Regions from separate parts of the Pseudoalteromonas sp. SIMBA_162 genome, predicted to be linked through region 1. Evidence: riboswitches for the same ligand, from Rfam matches in the RefSeq annotation. Region 1 holds a riboswitch; the other holds the start of a gene.
The links. Region 1 has a riboswitch for cobalamin ahead of R0J88_RS09650 (ABC transporter ATP-binding protein). Riboswitches for the same ligand answer to the same signal wherever they lie in the genome.
Positions count from the first base shown of each region.

Region 2: it holds a riboswitch for cobalamin, as region 1 does, so the genes downstream of both, R0J88_RS03600 (TonB-dependent receptor domain-containing protein) here and R0J88_RS09650 (ABC transporter ATP-binding protein) in region 1, are expected to answer to the same signal.

Region 1 covers NZ_JAWJBQ010000010.1:109,762-126,435, forward strand. Annotated here, with positions in the region: gene R0J88_RS09605 (BamA/TamA family outer membrane protein) at 1-111, opposite strand, end outside; gene R0J88_RS09610 (DUF3630 family protein) at 276-560, opposite strand; gene recQ (DNA helicase RecQ) at 568-2,391, opposite strand; gene R0J88_RS09620 (thioesterase family protein) at 2,499-2,954, shown strand; gene rarD (EamA family transporter RarD) at 3,006-3,926, shown strand; gene R0J88_RS09630 (diguanylate cyclase) at 3,935-5,170, opposite strand; gene R0J88_RS09635 (DUF413 domain-containing protein) at 5,256-5,630, opposite strand; gene R0J88_RS09640 (LysR family transcriptional regulator) at 5,722-6,576, shown strand; gene R0J88_RS09645 (porin) at 6,762-7,691, shown strand; cobalamin riboswitch at 7,739-7,878, shown strand; gene R0J88_RS09650 (ABC transporter ATP-binding protein) at 7,954-8,754, shown strand; gene R0J88_RS09655 (FecCD family ABC transporter permease) at 8,756-9,760, shown strand; gene R0J88_RS09660 (cobyric acid synthase) at 9,763-11,244, shown strand; gene cobO (cob(I)yrinic acid a,c-diamide adenosyltransferase) at 11,237-11,836, shown strand; gene R0J88_RS09670 (cobalamin-binding protein) at 11,836-12,693, shown strand; gene ung (uracil-DNA glycosylase) at 12,693-13,355, shown strand; gene R0J88_RS09680 (DUF3545 family protein) at 13,424-13,612, opposite strand; gene tal (transaldolase) at 13,914-14,864, opposite strand; gene yaaA (peroxide stress protein YaaA) at 15,086-15,865, shown strand; gene R0J88_RS09695 (mechanosensitive ion channel family protein) at 15,991-16,674, shown strand, end outside.
Region 2 covers NZ_JAWJBQ010000003.1:171,691-188,364, forward strand. Annotated here, with positions in the region: gene R0J88_RS03575 (hypothetical protein) at 52-384, opposite strand; gene R0J88_RS03580 (DUF2982 domain-containing protein) at 407-1,114, opposite strand; gene R0J88_RS03585 (efflux RND transporter periplasmic adaptor subunit) at 1,362-2,414, shown strand; gene R0J88_RS03590 (efflux RND transporter permease subunit) at 2,418-5,516, shown strand; gene msrA (peptide-methionine (S)-S-oxide reductase MsrA) at 5,599-6,135, shown strand; gene R0J88_RS03600 (TonB-dependent receptor domain-containing protein) at 6,181-8,007, opposite strand; cobalamin riboswitch at 8,040-8,203, opposite strand; gene R0J88_RS03605 (YajQ family cyclic di-GMP-binding protein) at 8,382-8,864, opposite strand; gene R0J88_RS03610 (VanZ family protein) at 9,018-9,368, shown strand; gene R0J88_RS03615 (ketopantoate reductase family protein) at 9,361-10,263, shown strand; gene thiI (tRNA uracil 4-sulfurtransferase ThiI) at 10,302-11,759, opposite strand; gene R0J88_RS03625 (TetR/AcrR family transcriptional regulator) at 11,858-12,511, opposite strand; gene coaD (pantetheine-phosphate adenylyltransferase) at 12,700-13,191, shown strand; gene R0J88_RS03635 (hypothetical protein) at 13,251-13,766, opposite strand; gene R0J88_RS03640 (hypothetical protein) at 13,766-14,296, opposite strand; gene R0J88_RS03645 (hypothetical protein) at 14,296-14,802, opposite strand; gene R0J88_RS03650 (hypothetical protein) at 14,816-15,358, opposite strand; gene R0J88_RS03655 (hypothetical protein) at 15,358-15,888, opposite strand; gene R0J88_RS03660 (hypothetical protein) at 15,888-16,418, opposite strand; gene R0J88_RS03665 (hypothetical protein) at 16,418-16,674, opposite strand, start outside.

The sequences.
Region 1 (16,674 bases):
TGTTTCATCGTTAAGTTGGCGACGTAGTTTTTCTTCGCTCAAATTTATTGATGACTCAAGAGGACAGCTACCAATGTTTGAAGGAAATTGCTCAGCAAAGGCGCAAGGCATTAATAAAAAAAGACAAATTAACCCACCACAATAGGGCGAAAACCACGTATTACTAACCATTAAGCCTCTTATCTACTGCGTAGCAAACGACTACCGTGATATCAGCTTACATCATTGTTATTTAATTGTAAGTAAAAAGCATGGGTGTTAACAAAATAATTAATTTAGCTTAAGTAATAGGCCAGCGCGGCTAATAAATGTTCTGCTTCAGGCCCTTCGCCGTTAATCCAAATACTTTGGCTGTAGTGTTCGTAATTTAGGTTAAACGTTTGTTGGCTATAAAAAAAACGCACCTGATGCCTATCCGCTCCCGCCGAATACTCGCTAATAGCGATATCATCTGAGTGTAAAAATAAGGTACTCCATAGCTCAAAGTCTTCATCGTGTGGCGGCTCTGTTGGGGTAATGATGATGCATTGGTGCGTGTGGTCGTAATCTATTTTGCTCATAATTGGCTTATTGTGTGGCTAAGTAGTTGCGAATTGCTGTTAAAAAAGCTCCGCCGTATTTGTTTAACTTGGTAAAACCAACGCCAGACACTTTTAAAAACTCACTGTCGGTCGTGGGCATTAGCTGCGCCATTTCGGCTAACGTTTTATCATTAAATACCACATACGGTGGCACATCGTCGGCATCTGCAAGTTCTTTACGTAATGAACGCAAGCGAGCAAATAGTTTTTTATCATAATTAAATTGCGCTAGCTTATCTTGATATACGTGTTTTGCTTGTAAGCGAGGTTCAGCTAATTGCAGCGCGTATTCGCTTTTTAATATAGCGCGGGCGGCTTCGGTTAAGCGCAAAGAGGCGCCTTGTGTTATATCTTGGCTTAGTAATCCTTGGTGGATTAATTGGCGTAAAATACTCAGCCAAAACTCACTGCTTCTGTCTTTACCTATGCCGTAAGTGCTCAACTGATGGTGGTTGTTATCGCGAATACGACTCGTGTTGGCGCCACGTAATAGCTCTACAATGTATCCTAAACCAAATCGCTGTTCAGCTCTGTATACACACGAAAGCGCTTGTTGGGCAACAAGCGTACCGTCAAAGCTTTTTGGTGGGTTTAAGCAAATATCACAGTTACCACATTGCTCGCGTTGGTATTCACTAAAGTAGTTAAGTAGTATCTGACGACGGCACGTTTGTGCCTCAGCAAAGCTTGCCATGGCATTAAAGCGCTGCTCTTCTACACGGCGACGTTGCTCGTCGTCAATATCTTCAAAAAAGCGCCTTACACGGCCTATATCGGCAGGGTCAAAGTACATAATTGCTTCGGCGGCTAAGCCATCGCGTCCTGCTCTTCCTGTTTCTTGATAGTACGCTTCTATACTTTTGGGAATGTCGTAGTGCAAAACAAAACGTACATTGGGTTTATTAATCCCCATACCAAAAGCCACGGTTGCCACCACTATTTGAATATCGTCACGGGCAAACCCTGTTTGCACAAACTGGCGTTGTTCGTTGCTCATACCTGCATGGTAAGCGGCTGCATTAAGGCCTGCATCGGCAAGTTTTTCTGCTATGTCGTCAACACGCTTTCGGCTAGTGCAATAAATAATGCCACTTTGGTTTTTTTGTTCTTTTAAGTAGCGTAATAGTTGCACCATAGGTTTAAACTTTTCTTCTATGGTGTAACGAATGTTAGGTCTATCAAAGCTGCCAGTATGAATGTAAGGCTGCTGAAGTTTTAACTGTTCAACAATATCAAAGCGTGTGGCTTTATCGGCCGTCGCTGTAAGGGCCATCATAGGCACATGGGCAAAGCGTTGCTTAAGTTCGTTTAAGCGAAAATAATGCGGCCTAAAATCATGACCCCAATGCGACACACAATGCGCTTCATCGATCGCAAATAAGCTTATTTTTAAATGCGATAATCGCTCTAAAAAATCACGTTGTAATACTTTTTCGGGGGCTACATACAATAGTTTAATAAGCCCTTGATGAAGTTGCTGATAAACACGTTGTTGTTCTTCGCGAGCTAGGCTGTTATTAACATATGCCGCTTTTACACCCAAAGCTTGAAGTTGCGCGACTTGATCTTGCATAAGTGAAATAAGTGGCGAGATAACAATGGTCACCCCTTCAAGAACTAACGCCGGAATTTGATAACACACAGATTTTCCGCCACCAGTGGGTAGCAAAACAAGTGTGTCCTGAGCATTTAAAGCGGCATCAATAACGGCTTTTTGGCCATCTCGAAACTCGCTGTAACCAAACACTTGCTTGAGGACAGTCTCGGGTTTTCGCACTAAGGTGCTTGAAGGTAGTGTAGATGTATTCATTGGCGGGTATTTTAGTGTTTTTTTTATAAGATGTCTTTAGCTTTACGCTCGTAGTTTTAAACAAGGTATGTTTTACTCGATGTACCTATTGATATCAGAGAATAATAATGAATAAAGAAATGTTAATTGAACAAGTGGGAGCGCTATTCGTAAATGGTATGCCGTTTAATCAATTTTTAAATATATCGGTAGAATCACTTAGCCCAGAACAAGCTAAAATTACATTCCCGTGGCAGGATGTTTTTATAGGTAACCCAGCCCAAAAAATTCTTCATGGTGGGGTTATTTCAGCGGTGCTCGATAACGTCGGTGGTATGCTCGCAGCGGCGAGTGTGATAGATAAGCTGACCGATTTAGATATGAACAGTGTACAAAAAAAATTAGCAACACTGGGCACTATTGATTTACGCACCGATTATTTGCGCCCAGGAAAAGGGGATGTGTTTACCGCCAGTGCCACGCTTATTCGTTCGGGTAATAAAGTGTGCGTGTGCCGAATGGAATTACATAATGAGCAATCTGTACAAATCGCTTTTGGCACGGGCACGTATTTAGTTGGATAAAACCTGTTTGGCGAGTAAACTGGCGACCTTTTAAATCACTAAGTGTTTACTATGCCAATTGTTACCGAGCAGCGTAAAGGCGCAATATTTGCCTGTCTTGCTTTTGTTATGTGGGGTCTTGCTCCCATTTACTTCAAGTTAATACAACATGTGACTGCATTTGAAATATTAATGCATCGTGTTGTGTGGTCAGTCGTATTTTTAATTTTAGTGGTGAGTGTTCTAAAGTATTGGCGTAAAATTAAGCACATTATAATACAGCCCAAACTGATGCTAATGCTGGTTGTCACCTCGGGGCTACTTGGTTTTAACTGGGGATTATTTATATGGGCGATTAACAATAACCATATGCTCGATGCAAGTTTAGGCTATTACATAAATCCGCTGTTAAATGTTTTATTAGGCATGCTTTTTTTAGGTGAACGCCTCCGAAAATTTCAAGGTGTGGCTGTTGGGCTTGCGTTCTCGGGTGTGATATTACAGTTGGTGAGTTTTGGCTCGTTCCCTGTTGTTGCTTTTTCACTCGCGATATCGTTTGCACTTTATGGCCTGTTACGAAAAAAGCTTCCTGTTGAGGCGTTGCCGGGCATTTTGCTCGAGGCGTTAATATTACTACCAGTGGCGTTGGTTTATTGGTGGATGATGGCACCTTCTGCTACTTCAAGCCTGCCAAATAACGATTGGCTTACTAATTTACTTCTTATTAGTGCTGGTATTGTTACCACATTGCCGCTGCTTTGCTTTACAGGTGCCGCTAAGCGCTTGCAATATACAACCCTAGGCTTTTTTCAATATATAGGGCCTAGTTTAATGTTTATACTTGCTGTGGTGTTTTACGATGAGGTATTTGATACAGAAAGGCTTATTACCTTTGCATGTATTTGGAGTGCTCTGGCTATCTTTAGTTGGGATTCTTATCATCAATCACGTAAGCGTAAAAAAGCGGCCATTACAGCCGCCGAAGTTGCTTAACTATTTATTTAGCTAGTTACTTGGTTGCGACCAGCTTCTTTAGCCTCATAAAGTTTTTGGTCGGCCTGTTTTAATAATGTATCCATTTGATAAACGGGCCCGCCAGAAAAGCCAATCGAAATAGTCAGTTTTATTTTTTCTTTACTAAACTCTTGGCTGTTATTTTCTACAAAATACCTAAACCCTTCCAGTCTCTTCAGTGCTTCTGGGGTGTTTTCATCTGCAAAGTAAACGGCAAATTCTTCACCACCTAAACGCGCGACTAAATATTTTTCAAAGTATTTTTTTAAGCAAATAGCGAGTCCTTTTAAAACCTGATCGCCTGCATCATGGCCATATGTGTCGTTAATAGATTTAAAGTGGTCTATATCAATCATAGCCAGTGAGCCGTTTGCCTTTTTAAGGCTGAGCGCTTTTAAAGACGTATTTGCTTGCTCAAAAAAGTAACGACGATTAGGTAGGTCAGTGAGGTAATCCGTATTCGCTTGGCGCTTAATTGTGGCTATTTGTTGAAGCATGTCGACGTTTTGGCTTAGCCTGCAATAAAACTCTTCGTTATTAAAGGGTTTATGGAGGTAGTCATTTGCGCCATTTTTTAAAAATAAAGTAGATAGCTCCGACGAGTCAGCGCCTGAAATACCAATAATTGCTTTTTCGTCGTTATTGTATAATCTGCGAATTTCACTGCATAACTCATCGCCATTCATATTGGGCATTTCGTTGTCGGTAATGATCACTGAGATGTCGGGTGACTTTGCCAACATTTCTAGTGCTTGCTTGCCATCCTCAGCTTCAGATACTTGATATTTATGACGTAACAATAAGCTCACAATATAGTGGCGGGTAGATATAGAATCATCAACAACTAATACTTTTACACTTTCGTTGCGAGGCAAACGCTTAAGCTGTTTTTCAAGGTATTGATAAGCTTGTTTATTTTCTTTTATTATGTAATCAATTATTGGGAATTTTTCAACAGTATCACGTGTTTTTTTATCAATGCTACCCGTCATGACAATGGTGGGGATTTCTGCGTTAATTGTGCACGGTACTGCCTCACCATTAGGCGCATCAGGCAAAATAAAATCTACAACAGCGCAAAAGTAATTATTTTGACTAATTAGTATTTTTGTTTGTGCTAACGTTTCTGCTACATCTACTTCGTAGCCTACTTTTAGCGCTATATGTTTCTGCACAAGCGCTATAGCAGGTGTATCTTCAACTATTAATATTTTTCGCTTCACGGAACACCCAGTTTATATTATGCAAAAAAATTGCTTAATACACTTTGTAACCGTAAAAGCGCCAAAAAGCAAATAGCTGAGTGTGTTATAGGCTATCTGATTCTGAAAAACTTTCATGATTTATTGGCGCAGGGCTCGATATTTTTGAGCGGCCAAATAAGGTATGAAACTTCGTTTTACAAGTAGTGAGCTTTAGGTATTTCAGCCATGCTCGTTCAATCGGATTAGTGGGTTCTTGTGAACCAGTTACTACAGCTACAAAATTTTCTTGGTGCTCATTTTGTGGTTCAATCGTCTTACTATATAAACCTTTTAAAACAATGCCATGTTGTTCTAGTATACTGGCTTCTAATAAGGTGAAATTTCCGCTGCGGCTAAAACCACGTGGAAAATTTTGATCATCATAAAATTGACGTTGGCTAACAAATGCTTGGCGTAGTAGTGAAATGTTAATGCTCATAGCTATATCCTCATACCCTATTAATTAGTTGGAGTATGATGCAAGTTTGGCAATTTTTTAAACAAGTTATTTTTATCGTGAGGATAAAAAAGTGGATATCGATTTATTAAAAACATTTGTTGAAGTAGTGCGCACGCGTCATTTCGGTAAAGCCGCAGAGAACCTCTATATAACGCAGTCGGCGGTCAGTTTTCGTATTCGTCAATTAGAGCAAGGGCTTGGTGTTAATTTATTTATTCGCCAGCGTAATAATATTCAATTAACAGCGCCTGGTGAACGGTTGTTGCCTCATGCGCAAATGATCATAACTGGTATGCAGCGCGCCAAAGTAGATGTAGCCCTTGCTGATAATATGCATAAACAAATTAGCTTGGCAGGGACGCCTAATATTTGGGATGCCTTTTTGCAGTTTGGTATTACTAATATTGTGTCGGCTATGCCGGGAGTCTCTTTGGTTGCTGAAGTTAAAGCCCAGCAAGAAAGCACGCGATTATTGCTTGAGCGCACGCTTGATTTAGCCATTTTATTTGATCCACCAAAAGTAGATGAGTTAGTTGTTGAGCGTATTTGTGAACTGCCTATTATTCCTGTAAGTGGGTATGACACTGCAACAAACGAAAACTTTTTTGATAATCAGTACGTGTATGTTGACTGGGGAACGACATTTTCACTTTGGCATGCACGCCAGTTTAACGGTAAAACCCCTCCTTACTTTAGAACAAGTACCGGACGAATTGCGTTAGATTTAATACTACAATGTGGTGGTAGCGCATTTATTCCACATGTTTTGGTTGAGCAACATTTAGAAAATGGTGAATTATTTCATGTAAAAAATGTAGAAAATACGTCAAGAGATATATTTGTAGCCTACCATAGAGATAACGAACAAAAGGAACTGATAGAAACACTCATAAATTTACTACCTACTATTAAGGCACATGCTTAGTAATTGGATTTTAAGTGGGTACATATTTGTATGATTGATGTTCATGTCCTTTTGATTTCATAAATAATGCAGTTTTATTAACTTTAAAAGTCAAAAATATTTCATTTGTAATATTTCTGTCATTTAGTGGTGACAAACTGCAGTCGTTTTAAAAATTAGTCTTTTGTGATTATCGAGGAAATAACATGAAATTTGTAAAATCGAGCTTATGTGTCGCTTTGCTAAGTGGTTTATCTTTTAATGTACTTGCTGACGTTGATGTTTACGGTAAAGCAAATGTGACTGTTCAGTCTACAGATGACGGCGAAGGGTCGTTCACTGAAATTAAAAGTAATGCATCTCGTTTTGGCCTTAAAGGTTCAGAAAAAATTACCGATGGCTTAGAAGCAGTTTATAAGTTTGAGTTTCAAGTTGATGTAACAGATGCAGACTCAAAAGGCGACGACGATAATATTTCTGCGCGTAACCAATATGTTGGTGTTAAAGGCTCGTTTGGTCAGGTTGTAGTGGGTCGTAACGACACGGCGTTTAAACAAGCGCAAGGTAAACTCGATTTATTTAATGACCTTGAAGGCGATATTAAAAACGTATTCAAGGGTGAAAACCGTTTAGGTGATTCAATTACATATACTTCTAACTCATACGAAGGTTTTAAAGTACTTGCTACTTTTATTGCTGAGGATGATGTAGATGCTGATAACGGTTACTCAATGGCAGTAACTTACGGTGATTCAGCACTTAAAAAGAGTGCGGTATATGCCTCAATTGCAGCTGACAGCGAAGTAAATGGTTACGATGTTGTACGTGCGTCAATCCAAGGTAAAGTTGAAGACTTTAAACTCGGTGCTATGTACCAAACTCAAGAAAAAGTAGACGGTTCAGCTGAAGGTGACGGTTACTTATTAAATGCAGCATACAGCATGGGTAAAAATACGTTCAAAGTTCAGTACCAAGCAATGGACTTTGACGATAGTGATGATAAAACAGCTATTTCAGTGGGTGTTGATCACAAGCTTAACAAGAACATTAAAGTATTTGGCTTTTACTCAAGCTTTGATATGGACAACAACGTAGACCAAGATTACTTAGGTTTAGGTATGGAATATAAGTTTTAACGACGAGTTAAAACACTCCCTTTTTAACCGCGCTGTAATTAGCGCGGTTTTTTTTGCTTTAAATTATTTACTTACCCGCCCATAATAGAGCTTCATTTGGAATGAGGTGCAATTCCTCAACTGTTCCCGCAACTGTAATTAGCGCTATGCTTTAAGTCAGATACAAATCAATTTTTAATGAGCGGGCCTACTCATGCTAATTTTAATGTACTCCTTTTTGGTGGTTGCATTACAAGTGGGTACTCGTGTCTAGGACAGAGTATTGCAAACTAAAGCACCATTATTAAACGTTCAAAATCTCTCGTGGGGAATAGCAAATAAACCTATTCTCAAACACATTAATGTGCAAATACCCGAAGGTAAATTTGTGGGCTTAATTGGCCCTAATGGTGCAGGTAAGTCGAGTTTACTGCGTTGTTTATATCGTTTTAATAAGCCTAATGAAGGGGTTATAGAGTTTAATAACCATGATATTTGGCAGCTTAAAAGTGATGAATATGCAAAGTGCGTTGCTGTTGTTTTACAAGAGGCGCCATCGCATTTTAATTTGTCGTTATTTGATGTTGTGGCTCTTGGCCTAACGCCTCATAAATCGTTATTTAGTTCAACATCGCAAAGCGAAAAACAACAAATCACTCTAGCTATAAAAACGGTAGGGCTTGAGCTGCATACAAATCAAAATTTTGAATCGCTCTCTGGGGGCGAAAAGCAGCGGGCACTCATTGCACGTGCTATTGTTCAGCAACCTCAGCTGTTAATTATGGATGAGCCCACTAGCCACCTTGATGTTAAATATCAAATACAGGTTATGGAGCTGGCAAAGTCTCTTGGTGTTACAGTATTTGCTTCGTTTCATGATCTTAATTTGGCTAGCGCTATGTGTGATGAGCTTGTCGTCATTAAAAATGGAGAAATAACGCATACCGGCTCTCCTGCAGAGGTACTGACTGAGCACATGCTTGATGATGTGTTTGGTGTATGCGCTCAGGTTAGTAACCATCCTCAAGAATCTCAATTGGGTAAAGTTACGCCTCATATTACCTACTTTTATGGTTACAAATAATATGTTAGCAATGCATGTACGCCATTCAGTTGCACTGATTATCTGTATTACTATTGCCTTAGTGAGTTTATTTTTAGCATTGAGCTTTGGTGCTGCAGATACCTCAATACAGGATGTATTTAACAGTTTTATTTATTTAAATGATGCTTCATTCACCAGCCGTATTATTTTTGAATTAAGAATGCCCCGTACATTATTGGCGTTTTTAGCCGGTGCCGGGTTAGCTATCGCTGGGCTAATTTTACAAACCGTGACACGTAACCCACTAGCAGATCCTTACTTATTCGGTATATCGTCAGGTGCTTCGTTTGGTGTAGTTGTACTTATGGCATTTGTGGGAATTAGCGCGGGTTTTATGCTTTCGGCCGCAGCCTTGCTTGGTAGCTTATTAGCAATGAGCTTACTTATATTAATTGCCACAAGGCAGCAGGGCGGGCAAGTTGAGTCTATGTTACTTGCTGGTGTTGCACTCTCGTTTTTATTTAGTGCATTTACGAGTTTGTTGCTTTATTGGAGCGAGCCGCAAGCCGTTGCAGCTATTTTATTTTGGACCTTAGGAAGTTTTGCTCGTGCGCAGTGGGCAACGCTTTGGATACCCTTTTTAGTGATTACACTGTGCACCTGCGTAATGATTAGTTTTAGGCGCCAGCTTAATGCCATGTTATTAGGGGACGAAAGTGCCATAACCCTTGGTGTTAAAGTGCATCGATTTAGGGTGCTGATGCTAATTTTAAGCTCCTTAATAACCGCTGTGCTGGTGGCAATGTGTGGCGGTATTGGTTTTGTTGGATTAATGGTGCCACATATTGTGCGCTTTTTTATTTCACAAGGCACCGTAGCAGGGCTATTAATAACAAGCTTAGCAGGAGGCACATTTATGGTGTGGGTCGATGTACTGTCTCGTTCTTTACTTCAAAATCAAGAGTTGCCAGTAGGGGTGATCACGGCCGCTATGGGGAGTGCGTTTTTCTTATGTTTACTCTTTTTTAGAAAGTCTAAGGTGTAGCCATGAAAACACTCATGATACAGGGTACTACCTCGGATGCGGGAAAAAGCACCTTAGTGGCTGCACTTTGCCGAGTATTTGCAAATCAAGGCATAAAAGTCGCACCGTTTAAGCCACAAAATATGGCACTTAATAGCGCAGTGACAAACGACGGTGGCGAAATTGGTCGTGCGCAAGCTTTGCAAGCTATTGCTGCTAAGGTAGAGCCCGAAACCGACTTTAACCCGATATTACTTAAGCCCAATAGCGATACAGGCGCCCAAGTTATTATTCATGGTAAAGCGATTAGCAACATGGAAGCCGGCAAGTACCACGATTATAAAAAAGTCGCCATGGACGCTGTCATTACATCACACGAGCGTTTAGCAAAACGGTTTGATCTTTTATTGGTGGAAGGTGCGGGAAGCCCCGCTGAAATAAACCTGCGTGAAAACGACATAGCTAACATGGGCTACGCTGAAAAAGTAGACTGCCCAGTGATCATTATTGCCGATATAGATAAAGGCGGTGTATTTGCTCATTTAGTGGGGACATTGGCATTACTTAGCGGATCTGAGCAAGCACGTGTAAAGGGTTTTGTAATTAACCGTTTTAGAGGTGATATAAGTTTGCTTCAAGGAGGGCTTGACTGGTTAGAGCAATACACGGGTAAGCCTGTTTTAGGAGTACTGCCATACCTTCACGATTTAACTCTCGACGCGGAAGATGCTGTTGCAATAAACAATAACGTTACCCATGCAACTATCAATATTGCAATATTATTAGTGCCGCATATTAGTAACCATACCGATTTTGACGCACTACGTTTACACCCAAATATTAATGTTAACTATATACGCCATACGCAGGTCATTCCTGATGTTGATCTTATTATATTGCCTGGTAGTAAAAACGTACTTGGCGATTTAACCTTTTTGATAAACGAAGGGTGGGATAATCAGATAAAACGCCACTTACGCTATGGTGGAAAAGTACTTGGAATTTGTGGGGGAATGCAAATGCTGGGTAACATAATTTACGACCCCGAGGGTGTTGAGTCGTCATTAAAAAGGGTAAGTGGGTTGGCATTATGTGATTTTGAAACCACACTCACATCGCAAAAAGTATTAAGTAAAGTGACGGCCACTTTAAAGCTAAATAATCGACAAACTTTATGTAGTGGTTATGAAATCCATGCAGGAGTAAGTAAAGGCAATGCATTAAAGACCCCTTTAATTACTTTTAGTCAGCATCCGAATGGGTTTAAAACAGATGGTTTTATAAGTGACGATAATGCAATTGCGGGCACTTATTTACACGGTTTATTTGATGAGCCCAACGCCACGATGGAAATTTTAAAATGGGTAAAGCCAGATTTAAATATTGATCCAATAAGTATTGATAGACACCGCGAACAGCAGTTAGCGCGTTTAGCAACCATGTGCGAAACACATTTAGATATAGCGCAAATTACCTCGATTTATAAAGGGCATAATAATGACTGAACAAACAAACGACAAACACAAACAGCGCCAGCAAAAAGTAAAAGAACATGTAGATGCCCGTGTTGAAGCCGCGCAAGAGGTTAAAGGTATTTTTCAGGTTATTACTGGCAATGGTAAAGGTAAATCGACTTCTGGTTTTGGCGTGGTAGCACGCTGTGTTGGCCACGGTCAAAAAGCCGCTGTGTGTCAATTCATAAAAGGGACATGGGAGTGTGGTGAGCGTAATTTATTACTAGGCGCAGGGGTTGAATTTGCTGTAATGAATACTGGCTTTACATGGGATACACAAAATAAAGAGGCCGATACCTTAGCAGCACAAGCAACATGGCAAGAGGCAAAGCGCATGCTTGCCGACAGCAGTATTAACTTAGTGTTACTTGATGAGCTAACCTACATGGTGACTTATGGTTATGTCGACTTAGACGAAGTACTAAGTGCACTTAATAATCGCCCGGCTATGCAGTCGGTTATTATCACAGGACGCGCAGCGCACAGAGCATTGACTGACCTTGCCGATACTGTGAGCGAAGTACGTAATGTAAAACACGCATTCGACTCAGGTGTAAAAGCGTTAGAAGGGTTTGACTACTAGTGTTTAAATTGCTTTTTATAGGTTTAATGCTGCTTAGTTTACATGGCAATGCAGTGGCGAACTCAGCGCCTGAGATTAAAAAACTACGTATAGTTGCGCTTGCCCCACACATAGTCGAAAACCTATTTGCCATTGGTGCAGGTGACAATATTGTGGGCACCGTTGACTATGCCGATTACCCATATGAAGCAAAAAATATAGCTCGCATTGGCGGCTACTATGGTATTTCTCTTGAGAAATTATTAGCCTTAAAACCTGATTTAGTGATTGCTTGGAAAAGCGGAAATCAGCAGGAAGATATCGCACAAATAGAGCGCTTGGGTATTCAAGTTCATTTAAGTAACCCTACAACCATAGAAGGCGTGCAAACTGAGCTACTAACACTTGGTAAACTAACAGGGTACGAAAAGCAAAGCCAACAGGTTGCTAAAGCTTTTAAGCAAAAGTTAACCGCTATTATTAAAAACCAGCAAGGGAAGCAGCCTATATCTGGTTTTTATCAGTTGTGGGCTGAGCCTATGATGACAATCAGTGAAAGTACATGGATTGGCCAACTAGTAAATACCTGTCACGTAAATAATGTGTTTGCTAATAGCACGACCCCGTATCCACAAATCAGCATTGAAAATGTCATTGTTACTAAGCCTCAAATTATTATTATTCCTGACGAAAAATCTAACACCCCGCAGCCTAATGTTAATTGGCAGGCATGGCCAGAAGTGCCTGCGGTTATAAATAACCAGTTTATTCGCGTAAATGCCGATTTACTTCACCGTTTTACACCGCGTATGTTAGATGGGCTTGCTGATATGTGTGATAAAATAGACACGTCACGAAAAATAATAAAGAGTATGTAATGAGCGACTGGGATACATTTTTACAAAACGAGCTACAGCACCCTTATATGCAGCAAACTTTAAATGCAGTTGAAAACCGCCGAGCGGAAGGTATTGCTGTTTACCCTCCCAAGTCGCACGTATTTAATGCATTTAATGCCACGCCGCTAAACAATATTAGGGTGGTAATTTTAGGGCAAGACCCTTACCACGGCGAAGGGCAAGCTCATGGGCTGTGTTTTTCTGTTATGCCCGAGGTAAAAAAACTCCCACCCTCGCTTAAAAATATGTACAAAGAGCTAGCTACAGATATTGATGGCTTTGTTATTCCTGAGCATGGTTACTTACAAAGCTGGGCAGAACAAGGCGTGTTTTTACTAAATACTGTTTTAACGGTAGAGCAAGGGCAGGCCCATTCCCATAAACATTTAGGTTGGGAGCAATTTACTGATAATGTTATTGCCCATATTAACGCGAACTGTGATGGGGTTGTGTTTATTTTGTGGGGAGCGCATGCGCAAAAAAAAGGAAAAGGCATAGATAGCACTCGCCACTCTATTTTGAGTGGGCCGCATCCGTCGCCGCTGTCGGCTCACCGAGGCTTTTTTGGTTGTAAGCACTTTTCTAAAACTAACGAACTGCTGTTAGCGCAAGGTAAAAAACCTATAAATTGGCAGGTTTAGCTTAATAAGCTTAGCATTAAAAAAGCCCTCATAAATGAGGGCTTTTGTGTAATTGGTGGGTATAGAAATTAAAAATCTAGCTCATCAATTGCAATTGTGTCTGCAAAGTAATCAAATTCCTCTAATTCTTTACGTAGACGTTGTTTATCTTTTATTGCTTCTATTTCGCGCCATTTTCTTTTTTTGTTCTTCTGAGAGGTTTTTCTTTTTTCATCAGGACCTTCTAGTATCTCTAATATATCGTTTAGGCTATCCATGAACTTCTCCTATTGATTTTATTGACCTCAAGAGTACCTATACCACAGGCCCAGCTAAAATAGAATAAAAAAGTGACAGAGATGTTACAAAGTTGTGATGTTTAAATGAAGGTTTATACAAGTAAAGTATTGCTTTTAAATACAAAAACACGTTGTATAAAATTTACAAAGAAATTCAAGTCGATGAGAGTTATTTGGTTTAAAGCTAAAATGTATGAAGGAGAGCGGGTTATTAGTCCGCACTTTACAGGCATAAAAAAACGCCGCAATTGCGACGTTTTTTAAAGTACGTTCAAACCAATTACATTGCTTTAAAACGTGCTTCTAGCTGTTCTTGTGCATCAGCAAAAGAGCGAATACCTTCAGCTAGCTTTTCAGTTGCCATTGCATCTTGGTTATGTAACCAACGGAACTGAGCTTCTGTAAGCGGCTCAGGTTTTGGCTCTTTAGGAATATCACTTTCTAGTAAGTATTCTTGTGCGCCTTCAAGGTTACCTAAGTCTTCTAAAAGATTAGGGCTAATAGTTAGCTTGTCACAACCTGTTAGGGCAATAATTTCGCCCGTATTACGGAAACTTGCGCCCATCACTACTGTTTTGTAGTCATGACGTTTGTAAAATTCAAAAATGCTGCGTACTGATTGAACACCTGGATCTTGTAGTGGATCCGTTGGTTTTTCCATGCCGTTAGCAACGTGCCAATCTAAAATACGGCCCACAAATGGCGAGATTAGAAATACATTTGCATCAGCACATGCACGGGCTTGGGCGTCGCTAAATAGTAAAGTAAGGTTACATTTAGTGCCTTCTTTTTCTAACTGCTCAGCGGCTTTAATACCTTCCCACGTAGACGCAACTTTAATTAAAATTTTGTCTTTGCTTACGCCTTCTTTTTCGTAAAGGCTAAGTAAAGTGTGTGCTTTATCAATAGTTGCTTGAGTATCAAACGATAAACGTGCATCTACTTCGGTAGAAATATAACCCGGTACAATCTCACTAATTTCTTTACCAAGTAAAACAGCAAAGTAGTCACATGCAAGTTCTAGTTGTTTAGCTGGATCTTGCTCGGTTTCTTTTGCATAGCTCCAAGCTTTATCTAGGTAAGGCTTATAAGCTTCAATCTCGCTCGCTTTTAATAAAAGCGACGGGTTTGTGGTTGCATCTTCTGGTTGATGCTTTTTGATCGCTTCAATATCGCCAGTGTCGGCTACGATAGATGAATGTTGTTTTAGCCTTTGTAGAGCTGAAGTCATTTGCTTTCCTCATTCCAAGCAAGTTAAAAGAAAAATCGACCCTTAATATATACCATCCATACTGCAACAGTGTGACAATGCTTGATAGGTCTTATGTCCTTATCAATTAAAAAACGGCAATGTATGAGTTTTTTAGGGAGGATTTATATAAACAAAACGTGCTTTTCGTTTCATTTAATGTTGAAATTGACATTAAATAATTTACAAGTCAATAGCTAACTATGATCACTGTTATTTCACCTGCAAAAAATCTTGATTACGACACGCCACCGGCAACCGATAAGTTCACTCAGCCTGAATTACTCGAGCAGAGCGAGGAACTCATGAAAGTATGCCGTGAACTAACACCTGCGCAAATTGGCAGTTTAATGAAAATTAGCGATAAGCTTTCTGGCCTTAACGCTGCTCGCTTTAGCGAATGGTCGCAACCCTTTACCATTAATAATGCCAAACAAGCCGCGCTTGCTTTTAATGGTGATGTATACGGTGGGTTAGAGGCGAGTACTTTAACTGCAAGCGACCTTGATTACGCGCAAAGTCATTTGCGTATATTATCTGGATTATATGGCCTGTTAAAACCGCTTGATTTAATGCAAGCGTACCGACTAGAAATGGGCACTAAGCTTGAAAACTCTCGTGGTAAAAACCTGTATGAGTTTTGGGGCAGTATTATTGCTGATAAGCTAAATGAAGTAACAAAAGCACAAGATGCACAATATCTCGTTAACCTAGCTTCAAACGAATACTTCAAAGCGGTAGATAAAAAAGCGCTCAACGCGCAAATTATTACGCCGCACTTTAAAGACTGCAAAAATGGTCAATACAAGGTCATTAGCTTTTATGCTAAAAAAGCGCGCGGCATGATGGCGCGTTACATTATAGAAAACCAAGTAACGCAACTAAGTCAGCTAAAAGAGTTTACCGTAGCGGGTTACTATTTTAGCGCTGAGGCAACAACTAAAGAGTTAGAGCCGGTATTTTTGCGCGAAGAGCAAAACTAACGCGTTTAATTAAAGCTAAACACATACCCAAAAAGCCATGCATTGCATGGCTTTTTATATGCTGGCGCTAAACTTGCAAACATGAGTTAAGTATTCACATTATTATTTACTCATAGGTGCAAAAAATGATCAGCATACCCTCGATAACAGAAGCCGAAAAACTTATCGAAGAAAAACTCGGCGGTTGGTTTGATGTTGTTATAAGTCACATCCCTAATTTTATAGTGGCGGTTATTATTGCCATTATATTTTCAATGCTAGCGCGCTTTGCTGGCAACCTAATGAAAAACATATTGCGCCGTTCACTCGACTCACAACAAATAGCCGATTTAATGGCCTCTATATTTAAGGTTATTGTACTGTGTGTTGGGGTATTTATAGCGCTGGATTTTGTGGGGTTAAAAGGTACGGTTACCTCTTTATTAGCCGGTGCGGGTATTGTTGGTTTAGCCATAGGTTTTGCGTTTCAAGATATGACCGAAAACTTGATTGCGGGCATAGCAATGGGTATACGCAAACCCTTTAAAACAGGAGACGTAATCGAAACCGACGACGTGTTTGGTTCAGTGCACTCAATAAACTTGCGTAACACGCTAATAGAGAGCTTTTACGGGCAGTTAATTTTAGTACCAAACAAGGTATTATTCAGAAATGTGTTAAAAAATTACACCACACTCGGAGTTAGACGCATAGAAGTACCGGTAGGCATTTCGTATGGTGACGACATTGAAAAAGCGAAAGAAGTTATTGTAGATAAGATTAACAATTTGGACTTTGTCATTCGTAAAAACGAAACCGATGTTTATGCT
Region 2 (16,674 bases), on a different contig from region 1:
GTCAAATAATTACCATGAGGTAATCACAAGCAAAAAAGGTGCCACTAAAGCTTACATGTAGGCGTCTTGATGGATACGAACGAACAATTTAGTGCCAACTTTGCTGTAATCAACTTTATATTCACGACCATCTAACGACTGAATAAATACTAACTGTTTTTCTTCACCAAATACTTCAGCGCTGGTTATATATACCATTTCTAGGTAACGGTCTTTTGCGTCGCGTCTATTTTTTGGTAGCTCCTCTTTAAACGGCTCTAATCCGTTTTGAGTCACTTTAATTCGTGGCTGATTTTCAGCGTTAACAATCACTAAATCAAGTTTTTTGTCTTTATGTATTATGGTATTACGACCACTTTTTAAAAAGGCTCTTTCTTGGCTCATTGTCTTTTCCTACAGTCGCAGTTTAATCTTTAAGCTGCGACGCTATAAACTGATGTGGCTCGCGCTTCCACTTATTTAAATTAGCGCTAAAAGCCCAAATATCTGTATCTAGTACACTGGCAGGTAGTAATAAATCATACCCTGTTAGCAGCTTGAGGTGCTTAGTTCTGTTTGCAAACATTGCTATTAAACCATTATAGCTAATTCCGCGCGCAGATCGATGTTGTGTATCTTCTACTAACCATTCTGATGGGCAATTGCCATTTTTGCAATGATTTTGAACAACCTGCATAAAAAAATGTCGTTGTTCTATAAGTAATTTACCCGCAATTCTAGGAGTTATACTCATTAAAAACTCATCAATATCATTTAGCTTTAGCCCAACCGCGTTTAGCTCTAAGTACTCAAGGCCTTTTTCTACTTTTGGAACACCACAAGAATGAAAGTTTTTATAAGATAAACACCAGCCCCCATATTTATGCCTATATTCAATAGCAGACTCGCTCAAAATTAAGCTGTAATAAGGTTCTTGGGTTTTTAAAAAACCCACAAAAGTAGCCCCAATGCAGGCACTGACTAAAAAAATTTCAACAATGCTAATAGTGCCTGATTTTAGTAAATTAAATGCCATAATAAATACTAAGCCAATAGCGCCTACTATCAATATTTCAATGCCATTGCGTGCACCTTTCGCACGGTAATTAATACGCTTTTTAGTATGTTTATCCATATTGATAAAAAACCATATAAAATATAAACATAATAATAGCCCATAAAATCACTTTTCTGGCTGTCATACAGGTCTTACAAGATGTTTTAAAATTCATATATTTATCGCTTTAATTAAACAAAAACCGGTACACCTCTTTAATATTACTTACTTTTACGCTTAACGCACAAAATTATGAGACACATAACAGACTTTATCCGGTCTTATTTCGTACAATACTTATAATTAATTTTCAGGTATGAAAACGATGTACTCTAGACAATCAGGCAAAGCTCTTTTTCCATTCATTATTACACTACTTTTAATATTTAGTGTTTATTTATACTTACCCTCTAGCCATGGCGAACAAGCTAATTTTTCTAACATGTCTACACAGGTTTCTGCACATACAGTAACTTCGCAAGAAAACGCTGTAATGATAGAAGCAATTGGTAGCGCACGCGCAAATCAAGCTATTTATATCAAAAGCGCACAAAACGACTACGTTACCGACATATTTTTCAAAGATGGTGACTTAGTGAGTAAAGGTCAAAAACTTGTGCAACTGCAAAGCAGACAAGAAGAATTGGCCGTTGAAGAACTCAGTATCAATTTACAAGAAGAAAAGCGTCAGCTTAACCGCCTTACAGAACTATCACGTACACAATCTACAGCAAAATCGCTTTTAGAAGAGCAGTTATCTGTTGTAGACGCGACCAAGTCACAATTAGAAAGTGCTAAAACAACGTTAAGCGAAATGACCATTCGTGCACCTTTTTCAGGTTTATTAGGAAAACGCGAAATATCTATAGGCGCTTATGTTAATAATGCAACCATACTCACTACCCTTGATGATATTAGTATTATAAAAGTAGACTTTAAAGTTCCTGAAAAATATTTAGCGCAACTAGCCATTGGCATGAAAGTATTAACGCAAAATGACGCTTACCCTGGCCAAACATTTACAGGCAAAGTCACGCATATTAGTTCGCGTATTGACGCTGTTACACGCAGCATTGAAGTGACCGCTAGTTTTGCCAATAAGTCTGGCTTATTACGCCCAGGCATGCTGCTAAATACCGCACTTGAGTTAAGTACAAGCCAAGCACTTATGGTGCCAGAAAAGGCCGTTATACCACTGCAAGATAAACACTATGTGTTTAAAATTACAGATGGCGTAGCCAACAAAATAGAAGTACATGTTGCAAGCAGAAATAACGGTTGGGTAGCTATTGATGAAGGCTTAACCGATGGCCAGCAAATTATTACTGAAGGGCTGATTAAAATTCGCTCGGGCAGTAAAGTTAGCGTTAAGGGGTAATACGTGAAAATTACCGACACTAGCGTTAAACGCCCCGTTTTTGCGATTGTAATTAACTTATTGCTACTAACCTTTGGTTTAGTAGCATTTAGCATGTTACCGCTACGCGAATACCCTGACATTGAAACTCCGATTGTAAATATTAGCACCTCATATACCGGGGCATCAGCGGAGATAATCGAAACTAAAATAACCCAAGTTATCGAAAACCGTATATCGGGTATTGAGGGTATTAAAAGTATTAATTCGTCGAGCCGTAATGGTCGCTCAAACATTACTATTGAATTTAATATTAGCCGCGATATAGATGCAGCATCTAACGATGTACGTGAACGTGTTGCACGTGCACTCGACAGCCTACCTGAGCAAGTTCGTCCGCCTGAGGTATCTAAATCAAACAGTGATGAAAGCCCTATTGCATGGTTTGTACTTAATAGTGAAACCATGGACTCATTACAGCTTTCTGATTATGCACAGCGCTTTATTGTTGACCGCTTAGCCGTTGTGGATGGCGTATCTAATGTGCGAATTGGCGGCGAGCGTCAATACGCTATGAAAATTTGGTTAAACCGCCAAGCAATGGCTGCGCGCGGCATAACTTCAAGCGACATAGAAAACACTCTGCGCACAGAAAATGTTGAGTTACCTGCTGGTGAAATTGAATCAATTGATCGCGACTTTACGGTACGTACGGCCCGAAGCTACAAAGATCAGCGCGACTTTAAAAATTTAGTTATTAAACGTGGTGAAGATGGCTATTTAGTTCGCCTTGGCGAAGTAGCTGATGTTCAACTAGAGGCCGCCGACGACGAAAGTTTGTTCCGTGGTAACGGCCGCAACATGATTGGCCTGGGTATTGTAAAACAAGCTAAAGCAAACACATTAACCGTGGTAGACAACGCACGTAGTGAGCTTGAAAAAATCAAACGAAACCTACCTGAAGGCACAACAATTCAAGACAGTTACGACTCGTCTGTATTCATTAAAGAATCGATTAGCGAAGTATATAGCACGCTTGCCATTTCAATGGGCTTAGTTGTTTTAGTGATATTTTTGTTTTTAGGCAACATTCGTGCAACGCTTATTCCTGCTGTTACTGTACCGGTAGCCTTGGTAGGTAGCTTTATGTTTTTGCTCGCTATGGGGTATTCTATCAACTTACTAACCCTACTTGCGTTAGTTCTTGCTATTGGCTTGGTTGTTGATGACGCCATAGTAATGCTTGAAAACATTCACCGTCGCATAGAGCTTGGTGAGCCACCATTGCTTGCAGCGTACAGAGGCGCACGAGAAGTAGGTTTTGCAATTGTAGCAACAACATTGGTGCTTATTTCGGTGTTTGTTCCTTTAGTATTTATGGATGGCCGAATAGGCGCGTTATTCACCGAATTTGCAATGGCTGTAAGCGCAGCGGTTTTTTTCTCAAGTGTGACCGCGCTTACGCTTGCACCAGCATTGTGTTCAAAAGTTCTAAAAAGCGCCGACAAGCCTAATAAATTCAGCCAATGGATGGACCGCCAGTTTACTAAATTAGAGCGCAGTTACCGTCATTCACTTTCAACAAATATGACCAAAAAATGGGGCTTGTTAGTCAGCTTAGTTTTAGCGGGTTTTGTGAGTTATTCACTTTTACTGCAAGTGCCATCAGAGCTAACACCTAAAGAAGACCGCGGCACCTTTTTCATTATGATGAGCGGGCCTGAGGGTGCTAGCTACGAAAATAATGCCGCCAATATGGCAAAAATTGAAGAACGCCTTATGCCTTACTCTGAGTCTGGCGAGCTAAGCCGTGTGCTTGTTCGTGTTCCTGGCTGGGGCGGTAGCGGCGGTGTTGCTATTGTTGGTATGGCTGATTGGGACAAACGCAAGCGCTCTACGTGGGAAGTAATGGATGAAATTAGTGGCAAAATGCGCGAAGTCACCGATGTACGTGCGTTTGCTATTATGCGCAGAGGTATTGGCGGTGGCGGTTCATCTCGCCCTATTGAATTTGTTCTACAAGGTAATGATTATGCTCAGCTTGCCGATTGGCGTGACCGCATTATCAAACGTGCAGAACAAAACCCAGGCCTTGTTAGAATCGATCATGATTACAAAGAAACATTCCCACAGTTTTTAGTAAGCATTGATAAAAATAAAGCGGCCGATTTAGGAGTGTCTGTGTCTGATGTTGGTCGTACACTCGAGACCATGCTGGGTCAGCGTCGTGTGACAACCTTTATAGATAGAGGTGAAGAATACGATGTCATTTTGAAAGGTACTAAAGAAGACTTTAATAACCCGACCGATATTTCAAATATATACCTTAAATCACGCAGTGGTGAGCTTGTTCCGCTAGACAGCCTAATTAGCTTAAAAGAAGAAGCAACGGCCTCACGCTTAAACCGTTACAACCGTATGCGCTCAATAACCTTAAGCGCAAACTTAGCCGATGGTTACACACTCGAACAAGCACTTAACTTTTTAAACAATGTTGCCGCAGAGGAAAATGATATTGACGGCGCAATAGACTACAAAGGTGAATCTCAGCTTTATTACGAAGGCGCATCAGCAATGACCTACGCATTTGTATTAGCGCTAACAGTCACCTTTTTGGTATTGGCAGCGCAATTTGAAAGCTTTATGCACCCATTTGTAATTATGCTAACAGTACCGCTTGGTTTAATGGGCGCGATGTTTGGCCTTTGGTCTACCGGACTTACGCTTAATATTTACAGCCAAATTGGTATTGTTATGCTCATAGGGTTAAGCGCTAAAAATGGGATACTCATTGTTGAATTTACCAACCAATTACGCGACAAAGGTGTAGAATTTAGCGAAGCAATATTACAAGCGGCTACACAACGTTTACGCCCAATAATAATGACATCGCTAACAACGGTTATGAGCTCAGTGCCATTGGTATTAGCATCAGGCCCTGGCGCTGAAAGCCGTATGGTAATTGGTGTTGTGGTATTTACCGGGGTTATTGTTTCAACGCTACTTACTTTATTTGTTGTGCCAGCAGCGTATTATGCGCTTGCTCGTAACACACAATCGCCTGAATATTTACAACAAAAACTTAATAAACAAGCAGCCGAAAAACCGCTTGAAGAGATCTAAGCAAGCTAACGCGTCGTAACCTTGTTGTTATGGCGCTAAGCTTTAAGCTTTGCGTGACCTTTGTCAAATATTAGGAATAATTATGAGTTCAACAACGCAAGTAGCAACCTTTGGTGGTGGCTGTTTTTGGTGTATTGACGCAGCATTTAGGCGTGTAAATGGCGTGTCTGATGTAAGCTCGGGTTATACCGGTGGCAATACTGACAATCCAACATACAAATCAGTATGCAGTGGTACAACGGGCCATGCCGAAGTAGTAAAAGTTGAATTTGATAGCACTATTGTAAGCTTTGAAACATTGCTCGCTATGTTTTTTACACTGCACGATGCTACGCAATTAAATCGCCAAGGTAACGATATTGGCACACAATACCGAAGTGTTGTTTATTACCATAATGACGAACAACTTGCGCTTACTAACACTATGATTGAACAGCTACAAACCCATGTTAGTGAGCCTATTGTTACCGAAGTCAGCCCGGTGACAACTTACTACCCTGCTGAGCACTATCATCAAGATTACTACAACGAAAACCCACAACAGGGTTATTGCAGTATGTTAATCGCACCAAAATTACATAAGTTTGAAACCGTATTTAAAGAGTTTTTAGCTGAGTAAAAACACAAAAAAGCCCGGTAAAACCGGGCTTTTTATTTAGATTATTTAAAACTGGTAATCTATGCCAGCAAAAAAGCGGCGCTCTGGCGTGTTGTAGTAATACACCTGCCCTGTTGTAAAGTCAGCGTTAGAATCAACTGCGTTGTATTCCTTATCGAATACGTTTTCTATACGAAGCGACACCGTAATTTCATCATTTACTTGGTAATTGCCTGCTAAATTCCAAAGCGTATACGAGCCCAATTGCGAAACCGCTCCTGCTCGCTCACCGCGATATTGCATTGCAAGGCTTGTATCAAATGCACCAAACTGTTTTGCAAGCTCCCAATTAAAGGTTCGTTTGGCAACGTTTCTAAGCGCTTCGCCTGTTTCTTTATCTTCGGCACTTAGGTAAGCAAAATTCACATTACTATCAAAACCCAAAATTTGATTGGCTAAACTAAATTCAACACCTTCATATTGGGCCTCATTAATATTGGTGAGTGCAAAATTAGCGTCATAATCAATTTTATCTTCAATTTCATTTCTAAAAATAGCGACATCGACACGTACAGTATCAAAGTCGACGTTTAAGCCAAGCTCACGATTCACTGACATTTCAGGTTGAAGATTAGCATTGCCGTAAAGTGGAAAATATAAATCATTAAAGGTAGGTGCTTTAAAGCCCGTGCTTTGGCTTATTCTAAATGTAGCGTTTTCGGATAAGTGATAGCCAGCTGCCGCTGTGTACGTTGTTTCATGACCAAATTGCTCATCGTCATCTTGACGAACGGTTAAATTAGCAAGCAACTCGTCCGCATCGTAATATGCGCCAACAAATACCGCTAATACATCACGTTCCTCTACTTCAAACATGGTTGAGCTTTGTGATACGTCATCATTGTACCAATTAATACCACCACTAATGTTTAACGTGTCGTTTAAGCGGTATTGACCGTTATAGTCAATTTGTGATCGCTTAGTAACAAAGGTACTTGTTGTTGGCCCTTGAGAAAAATCAACATAACGGTTGTCTGAATCATCCGTTGCAAATGCTATATCAAGGCTGTGAGTTTGATTTTTATAGTCTTTATTCCAACCAGCCGAAAGCTGGTAATTTTTAAAACCCCCTCGCTCAATCGTACTATCGGCAGGACTAAAGCGGCTGTCGTAATCAGCAAAGCCTTCGCTGTATTGCCCTAGTAACTTAAAGTTACCGAAATGTGTGTCGGTATAGTTTACTTTAAAGCCAAGGTTTTTGTTTTCAAAACCGTCTTCATCGGGAGCAACACCTTGGAGTACATCAAAGTTGTCTGTTTTTTCAAATCCTGCATTAAAAGCCGTTGTTACATCGCCTGCTTTTACAGAGCCAGCAATCTGGTAGTCTTGGTACGCGTCAGATCCAAACGTAGCGCTAACCGAAAGGTTATCTGACTCCCGAGTAATAATATTAATAACACCTGCTAACGCATCAGAGCCATAAATAGCAGCACGTGAACCTTTAATTATTTCTATGCGTTCAATACTGTTTAATGGCACATTACTTAATGCTTTTTGACCAAGCGTTGCCGAACCAGTGCGTACACCGTCTATTAAAATGAGCGTATCACCTGACCCTGTACCTCGCAATGAAACACCGGCATTTTGGCCAAAACCGCCGTTAGGGTTAACCTGAAACCCAACTTGAGTGGTTAGTAGCGTTGGTAAGTCGCGAACATTACTGGTTTCAATGTCATTACGAGTTATAACATTTACACTCGCTAATACATTAGTAATTGATTGTTCAAACTTATTAGCGGTTACCGTAATGGTTTCGATTGATTGCTCTGCAGCAGATACAGATAGTGACAGCGCAGCAGTAATTGCAACGCCAAGAGTTGTTTTTTTTAACATGAAGTTCCCCTTCTTTGCCCACCGCAAAGAACTAAGTAAGATTACATCAAGGCCGGTCTCCGGACTCAGTAAATACATAGCTTTATGTATTACTTTACCGTTGCGGGGGCAGTGTTGGGATTGTAGTCATCATGAAAACGCACCAACTTCCCGATTATCTTATTAAAAAAATCAAACCATTGAAAAGATTAATAAGCACCTTGAAAATAGGCCGCTATTGTGAGGAGTTTAATAAAAAATGTCAACGGACGTCTATACAGCTAAAAAGCGAATCAATTAAAAACAAAAACTATGTAGCGTTTATAAAAAAAGCCAAATAACCTGCGCGGCTATTTGGCTTTTTATTTATAAAGCGCCCAAAAAGGCTTTTATAATTAATCGCGGAAGTTTTTAAACTGAAATGGCTGACCTAAATCGGCAGTACGCACCACTTGCATAGCAGCTTGTAAGTCATCACGCTTTTTACCCGTTACGCGTACTTCCTCGCCTTGAATAGCCGCTTGCACTTTTACTTTAGAATCTTTAATGGCTTTTACTACTTTTTTAGCCACATCTTTTTCAATACCTTGCTTTAGCGCAACGTTACGAAATACATTTTTACCTGCACGGCTAATATCTTGCAACTCTAAGCTCGCTACATCCATACCACGCTTAGAAACTTTACCCGCTAAAATATCAAACAATTGCATAACCTGTGAATCAGCTTCAGCTTTAAGTTTAATTGTTTTGTCGTTTAGCTCAATAGATGCATCAACACCTCTAAAGTCAAAGCGAGTCTCAAGTTCACGGTTTGCGTTATCAACCGCATTTTGTGCTTCGTTCATTTCTACTTCAGATACAATATCAAATGAAGGCATTGGTTTTCTCCTAACTATTCAATCTTAATTTTTATGACGCAATTATAACGCTAAAACTATAAATCTTTACATTTTTCTGCATCTTGTTCAGGTGCGATACTCATTTAGTTTGATATACTCAAGTTTCTTTTTTAAGCGACTCTAGGATTTTACGTGACAAGGCGTGTTTACCAAGCTGTTTTTTTGCTCAGCATCGTGGCGTTTACTTTTTTATTTGCCAAAGAAATAAAAGGCGCAGCTAACCTATTTCCACACATTGATAAAGTAGCCCATTTTGGGATTTTTTTTGTGCTTGCCATTATTATGGATAAAGCGTTTAAGCTTCCCTTATACGCACAAATTTTGTTATTGGCCGGTTACGGCGCATCAATTGAAATAATGCAAGACGCACTCCCCTACAGGCAGGCCTCTATTGGCGATTTTATAGCTGATTTTGCTGGTGCTGCTAGTTACTTTTTACTAAGAGTTATTTTTACACCTCGAAAAAAGAATCCCTATGACTAATATTTTAATTGTAGGCGATGGCGCTATTGGCTTGTTACTAAGCCACTTTTTAAGTCACAAAAATAATGTTCATGTTTTAACACGCAAACCAACCTGCAATACGCGTTTTTATAGCCGTAAAAATGCCCCGTCACATAACATTAATGCACGCTTTATTAATTTAAGCGATCTGGCGCAACAACCTAATTATGATGTTGTTATTTTTACAGTTAAAGCTTTTCAGGTCCAAGATGCGTTTTCACAAATAAAACCTTATCTTGCTGCAAATTCAATATTAGTCGTTTCTCATAATGGAATGGGAAATATTGAAGAGCTTATTCCTCAGCTGAACACTCAGCAAGCACTATACTTTTTAACCACCAGCATGGCCGGATTTAAGTCTACCCAGTACATAGTGCAACATACCGGTGAAGGGCAAAGCGTGATTGGTGGCTGTAATAAACTTGCAGCTAAAAATCCACAATTTATATCACCACTACTTCAAGCAATTCCTAATTTAAAAATGGTCAATAACATTGAGCAACTTCGCTTTGAAAAGCTGTTGGTTAATGTGGCTATTAACCCACTAACTGCACTTCACAATATAAAAAACGGCCAATTGCGTGCCCCTGCATTTAGCGCAACGATAATGAGTTTACTCTATGAGGGCTGCAGGGTTGCTAACGCAAAAGGGTTGAATATTGCTTTAGCTGATGCGTTAAATAACGCTTACACCGTAATGTCGCTTACCGCTGAAAATTATTCTTCAATGCAGCAAGATATTGCTAATAACAGGCCAACAGAAATAATGGCTATTTGTGGGTATATTAGCGAGCAAGGCAAACGTTACAACATCAAAACCCCAACTAATAATGAGTTACTTGCTAAAATTCAGGCAAAAAAAAGCGTGGTTTAAACCACGCTTTATAAACTATTAACGTATTTACTTACCCTTTAAGGACGATACACTTTTACCGTTGTAAAGCCTTGCTCGTGTAAAATAAGCGCTTGCAACTGGCTCATTACACCTCTATCGCAATACAGGTAATAATCTTTATCTTTTGGTAGGTCGCCAAATTTAGTAGCTAAGCGGAAAAACGGTAAGTGGATTACTTCAATACCTTCAATTTCAAGCGGCGCGGCGTCCTCTTCTTCTGGTGAACGAATATCAACAACCACAGAGCCAGGCGGTAAATCGGCAACCGACTCAGCCTCTTTAAGCTCTTGCTTAGCTTCTACGTCGATATCACGAACATCCATAACACGCGCGTTATCTATAACGGTATCAAGTACATCAAAGTCGAACTTTTCTTCTTCGCCTTTAATCACGTCTATTTTTGCTTTTACCGTTGGCTTTTTAGATATAACACCACAGTATTCTGGCATAGTTTCGGCCATTTCAGCGGTACCGATTTGGCGCGCAATGTTTATAATCTCTTGCTTATCATGCTGAATTAGCGGGCGTAAAATAAGGGTTTCGGTTACGCGGTCAATCACACTTAAATTAGCCAACGTTTGGCTAGATACCTGCCCTATACTCTCACCCGTTACAAGCGCTTGAATATTTAGCTTTTCGGCCACTGCGCTACCGGCACGCATCATCATACGCTTGAGTACAACGCCCATTTGGCTGTTCTCAACGTTTTCTAAAATTTCGGCAACAACAGGTTCAAAGTCGACCGTAATAAATTTTACTTTATGAGTAGAGCTGTATTTTTTCCATAAAAAGTAACTCGCTTGTTTAACGCCAATTTCGTGGGCAGCACCACCTAAATTAAAGAACAAAAAGTGCGTACGCGCGCCTTTTCGTATCATTTGGTAGCTAGCAACACCTGAGTCAAACCCACCCGACATTAACGACAGCACATCTTCTTGAGTTGGCAAAGGGAAGCCCGCCATACCCAAATGTGTTTGCGTTACAATGTAGGCTTTGTCATCTTTTACTTCTAGACGAATAGTCACCTCTGGGCGGCTAAGTTTTACGCGGGCACCTTCAACGTGTTGGTTTAAACCACCACCAACGTAACGCTCTAAATCAGTTGAAGTAAAGTCGTGTTGGCCTATACGTTTTGCACGTACACAAAATGTTTTACCCGCAATTGTGTGGCCAATTAACTCAAAGGTTTTTTGATAAATTTCGTCCAACGTACTAAATTCGACTTCGGTCACTTCAATAAATTGCACTATACCTGGAATGCGTTGCAAACCATCAATAAAGTCTAACCGAGTTTGCGAGTCAGTTAATTTAGTGACAACTGAAATGTTATCCCAGTTGTTTCTTACTTGTACTTTTTCGTCAATACGACGCAATACAATTTTAATGTTATTTTCTAACACTTTAGTAAAGCGTTTACGAACCGAGCGGCTTTTGATAGCTATTTCGGGGTGTAGTTTGACGATAAATTTAAGCATAGTTCACTCTTAGACTGCGGGAATTCGCGCTCCCAGGCATTTGGCGCGCGATTATAGCAAAAATTTTAACGTCTAGGAAACAGCCAATAAATGAAGCGTTATGCTACTGCCGGTGCTTGCTGTGCAAGTGCCGTGTACTTTTCGCGAAGTTGGTTCATCTGTACGCTGCTTTTTTCTGTACTGTAAGCCCTAAATAAAGCCAATACTTTTAAAATACCATAATAAATATCTTGCTCAGCCAACGAGCCACTGGGTCTTCGTGCTTTTATGTAAGGGGTCCAAAAGCTAACAGTGAGTTTAAGTGTGTGGGCTAATTCGGTCACGTCTTGTTCGTCAATGGCGATCATGCCTTTATCGCGCAATCCCAAAATAACGTTACGAACTTGCTCTAATAACTCAAGCTGAAAATCAATATACGCTTGTTTTAAGTCGGTATCTCTAGAGAGGATATCGCCAAGGTTGTCGTAAAAAAAGTGAAAACGCCACATAAGTTCAAATAGCGAGTCGAGATAAGCAGTTAAATGACTAAATGCATCGTCGTCTTTATCAATAGGCTTAAAATGTGTACTTAAGTGATCACGGTAAAGCGCAAAAATATGGCGAATAATATCTTCTTTATTTTTAAAGTGATAATAAAGATTACCCGGACTCATCCCTAAGCTCGATGCAATATGGTTCGTTGTGATTGCACGCTCACCATTTTCATTAAACAACGAAATACTGGTGTGTATTATTTTTTCCTTGGTATTCATATGCTAATACTCAAATAGTCTATTGGCTACATTACACTCAAATTTGGATAGGCAGTATAAACAAAATTAACAATTAAAACACGCCCTAAACAACGCTTAAAATTACCGCTAATGGCAGCACTAGCAACTGGGCTGATTTGTTCTGTAAACACTGTTAAACTGCTACAAAATTATAATTTGTGAACCTTATGAACGTTACTGCAATTTACCCCGGCACTTTTGATCCACTTACTAATGGGCATACAGACCTAATACAGCGTGCTGCCAAAATGTTTGATACTGTTTTGGTTGCTGTTGCTAATAACCCAAGTAAACAGCCATGTTTTAACCTTGAAGAACGTGTTGCGCTAGCAAACACAATATTAAGCCACCTAGATAACGTAAAAGTTATTGGTTTTTCTGGATTACTGGCCGATTTAGCACGCGATCACAACGCACACGTACTTATTCGCGGTATAAGGGCGGTGTCTGACTTTGATTATGAATTTCAATTAGCCAACATGAATCGCCGCCTAAACCCCGATCTTGAAAGTGTATTTTTAACACCGGCTGAAAAAAATTCTTTTATTTCATCTACTTTAGTTAAAGAAGTGGCGCGTCATCAGGGTGATGTAAGCGAATTTGTAGACCCTATTATTGTAAAAGCACTCAAAGAAAAAGTAGGCTGCAATACTAATTAAGCCTAGTGAGTGCTTTACCAAAGCAAAAAATATAGGGGTATTAAGCCTCTAATAATACATTAAGCACGTGTGGTTAGTTTTTTAGTTAACCACACCAGTTTTAACAAATCTTTATTAGTAACAAGTACGACAGCCATTGTTATATCAACAAGCGGCATCACTAACCCGTAAACTCCCCATAACCACCAATAACCGAAATATGGGTTTACTATAAAATCAACATGCATTGCCAGAAAAAGCGTGGCGTTAATAGACAACCCCCCTACCAAGTAGTAAAAGCTGACAGGGATCACTTTTCCTAGGCTGTAACGCCAAATAATAAAAGTCGCAATCGTAACCGCATCAAAAATAAATAACTGTAAATGCCTAAGTGGTGTATACATATCTATGTATAAACACAAAGTATACGAAACCATCATAATGAATGAGAGTTGAGTTCGGCTATTATCGGTTTTATTAATAGCCGCAGACAAGTTATATAAAAAGGTGAAAACAAATAGCCACGTTATAAAAATACCAAAAGGTTCAGCTATTGAAACCATCATCCAAAAGTAATCTTCCAAAAAACTACCCATTAAACAGAAACCTGTTTTTTACGATTGAGTACACTGTTTTTTAATTTAACCAAGCCTAAAATATCTTTATTGATAATAAGTACTAAAGCCATTGTTATATCAACAAGCGGCATCACCAACCCGTAAACTCCCCATAACCACCAATACCCATCATATAGCTTTACAATTGATTCAATATATACCGCCATAAAAAGTGTCGCATTTATAGTGAGGCCTACTATTAAGTAATAAAAACTAATTGGTATGATTTTACCAAAGCACAGTCGCCAAATAAAAATAACGATAATGGTTGCGACATCAAAGGCAAATAACTGTAAATGAACTGATGGCGTATATACATCTATGTACAAACTCAACGAATACGAAATCATCATAATGAATGACAGTTGAGTGCGGCTATTGTCTGATTTATTAATGGCCGCAGACAAATTATATAAAAATGTGAAAACAAATAGCCATGTAATGAGTATGCCAAAGGGCTCAGCAATTTCAGCGAGGTTAAAAAAGTTGTTCTCCAAAAAACTACCCATTACCTAGCCACCGGTACTTTTCGATTCAACACAACATTTTTCAATTTAACCAAGCCTAAAATATCTTTATTGATAATAAGTACTAAAGCCATTATGAAATCAACAATAAGTGTTGAGATACCGTAAACCATCCACAACCACCAATACCCGAAATTTGGATTTATAATACTATCAATATGCATGGCCATAAAAAGCGATGCATTAATACACAGCCCTACGATTAAATAATAAAAGCTAACAGGGATAAATTTACCTAAGCACAGCCGCCAAATAAAAATAACAGCAATGGTGACGACATCAAAGGCAAATAATTGAAGATAAGGCGCTGGAGTATAAGCGTCTATGTATAAACTCAACGTATAAGAAACCATCATAATGAATGACAGTTGAGTGCGGCTATTATCAGGTTTATTAATCGCTGCAGAAAGGTTATATAAAAAAGTAAAAACAAATAACCACGTAATAATTATACCTATGAGCTCGCTTATTGCAGCGAGACTCCACATAAAATCCACCAAACTACACTTTCCTTATTTCACCGGCTTTATTTTTACGATTTATTACTGTATTTTTGAACTTAACTAACCCTAAAATATCTTTATTGACAATAAGTACTACAGCCATGGTTAAATCAACAAGTGGTACCACTAATCCGTATACCCCCCATAACCACCAATATCCATCATAAGGCTGTATTATTGTATCAATATGCATAGCCATAAAAAATATTGCATTAGTAGTGAGCCCTACGATTAAATAATAAAAGCCAATTGAAATTATTTTACCAAAGTACTTCCGCCAAATAAAAATAACTATAATGGTAGCGACATCAAAGGCAAATAGTTGCAAGTAAACTGATGGCGTATATGCATATATATACAGTGTCAACGTATAGGAAATCATCATAATGAATGACAATTGAGTTCGGCTATTATCAGGTTTATTAATAGCCGCAGATAAATTATATAGAAAAGTAAAAACAAATAGCCACGTAATAAAAATACCGAGTAGATCACCAATTTCAGCTAGGCTTAAAAAAATACTTTCCAAAAAACTGCCCATTATCTAGCTGCCGGTGTTTTACGATTCAAGACAACACTTTTCAATTTAACCAACCCTAAAATATCTTTATTGGCAATAAGTACTAAAGCCATTATGGAATCAACAATAGGTGCTGAAAAGCTATAAAGCATCCATAACCACCAAAATTCATGTGTTGGATTTACTATAGTATCGATATGCATGGCCATAAAAAGCGATGCGTTAATACAGAGCCCTACTATTAAATAATAAAAACCAATAGGGATCACTTTACCTAAGCACAGCCGCCAAATAAAAATAACGGCAATAGTGACCACATCAAAGGCAAATAATTTTAGGAACAGGAATGATGTATACATGTCAATGAACAAACTCAACGTATAAGAAACCATCATAATTAATGACAGTTGAGTACGGCTATTGTCTGATTTATTAATGGCCGTAGACAGATTATATAAAAATGCAAAAACAAATAAACATGTGATAGGTATACCTAAAAGATTGCTAATTGCAGCGAGGCTCCAAAAGAAGTCCTCCAAAAAACTACCCATTACCTAGCCACCGGTGTTTTACGATTCAACACAAAATTTTTCAATTTAACCAACCCTAAAATATCTTTATTAACAATAAGTACTACTGCCATTGTGAAATCAACAATAAGTGTTGAAAAGCCATAAAGCATCCACAACCACCAAAATTCGTAATTTGAGCTTACTGTTCGATCAATATGCATGGCCATAAAAAGCGCTGCATTAATACACAGCCCTGCTATTAAATAATAAAAGCCTACAGGGATGACTTTACCTAAGCACAGCCGCCAAATAAAAATAACGGCAATAGTGACTACATCAAAGGCAAATAATTGTAGGTACCGTAATGGTGTGTATATGTTTATGTACAAACTCAACGTATAAGAAACCATCATAATGAATGACAGCTGAGTGCGGCTATTGTCAGGTTTATTAATAGCAGCAGACAAGTTATATAAAAATGTAAAAACAAATAACCATGTAATAAGTATGCCTAAGAGCTCGCTAATTTCAGCAAGACTCCAAAATAAGTCTTCCAAAAAACTATCCATTACCTAGCCACCGGTGCTTTTAAATTCAACACAACATATTTCAATTTAACCAAACGCAAGAAATCTTTTTTAATGAAAAAAACAGCAACCATGGCAAAGTCGTTAAAGTTGACTAGCCAAGAATACACTATTGTAAAAAGCCAAGGTTCGTAGTTATTATAAATTACGGTATCTAAGTGCATTCCTAAAAATAGGATAGCATTCACTGAGAGCCCCGTTAATAAATAGGCGGGTATAAGCCTCTCTTTAATAAATA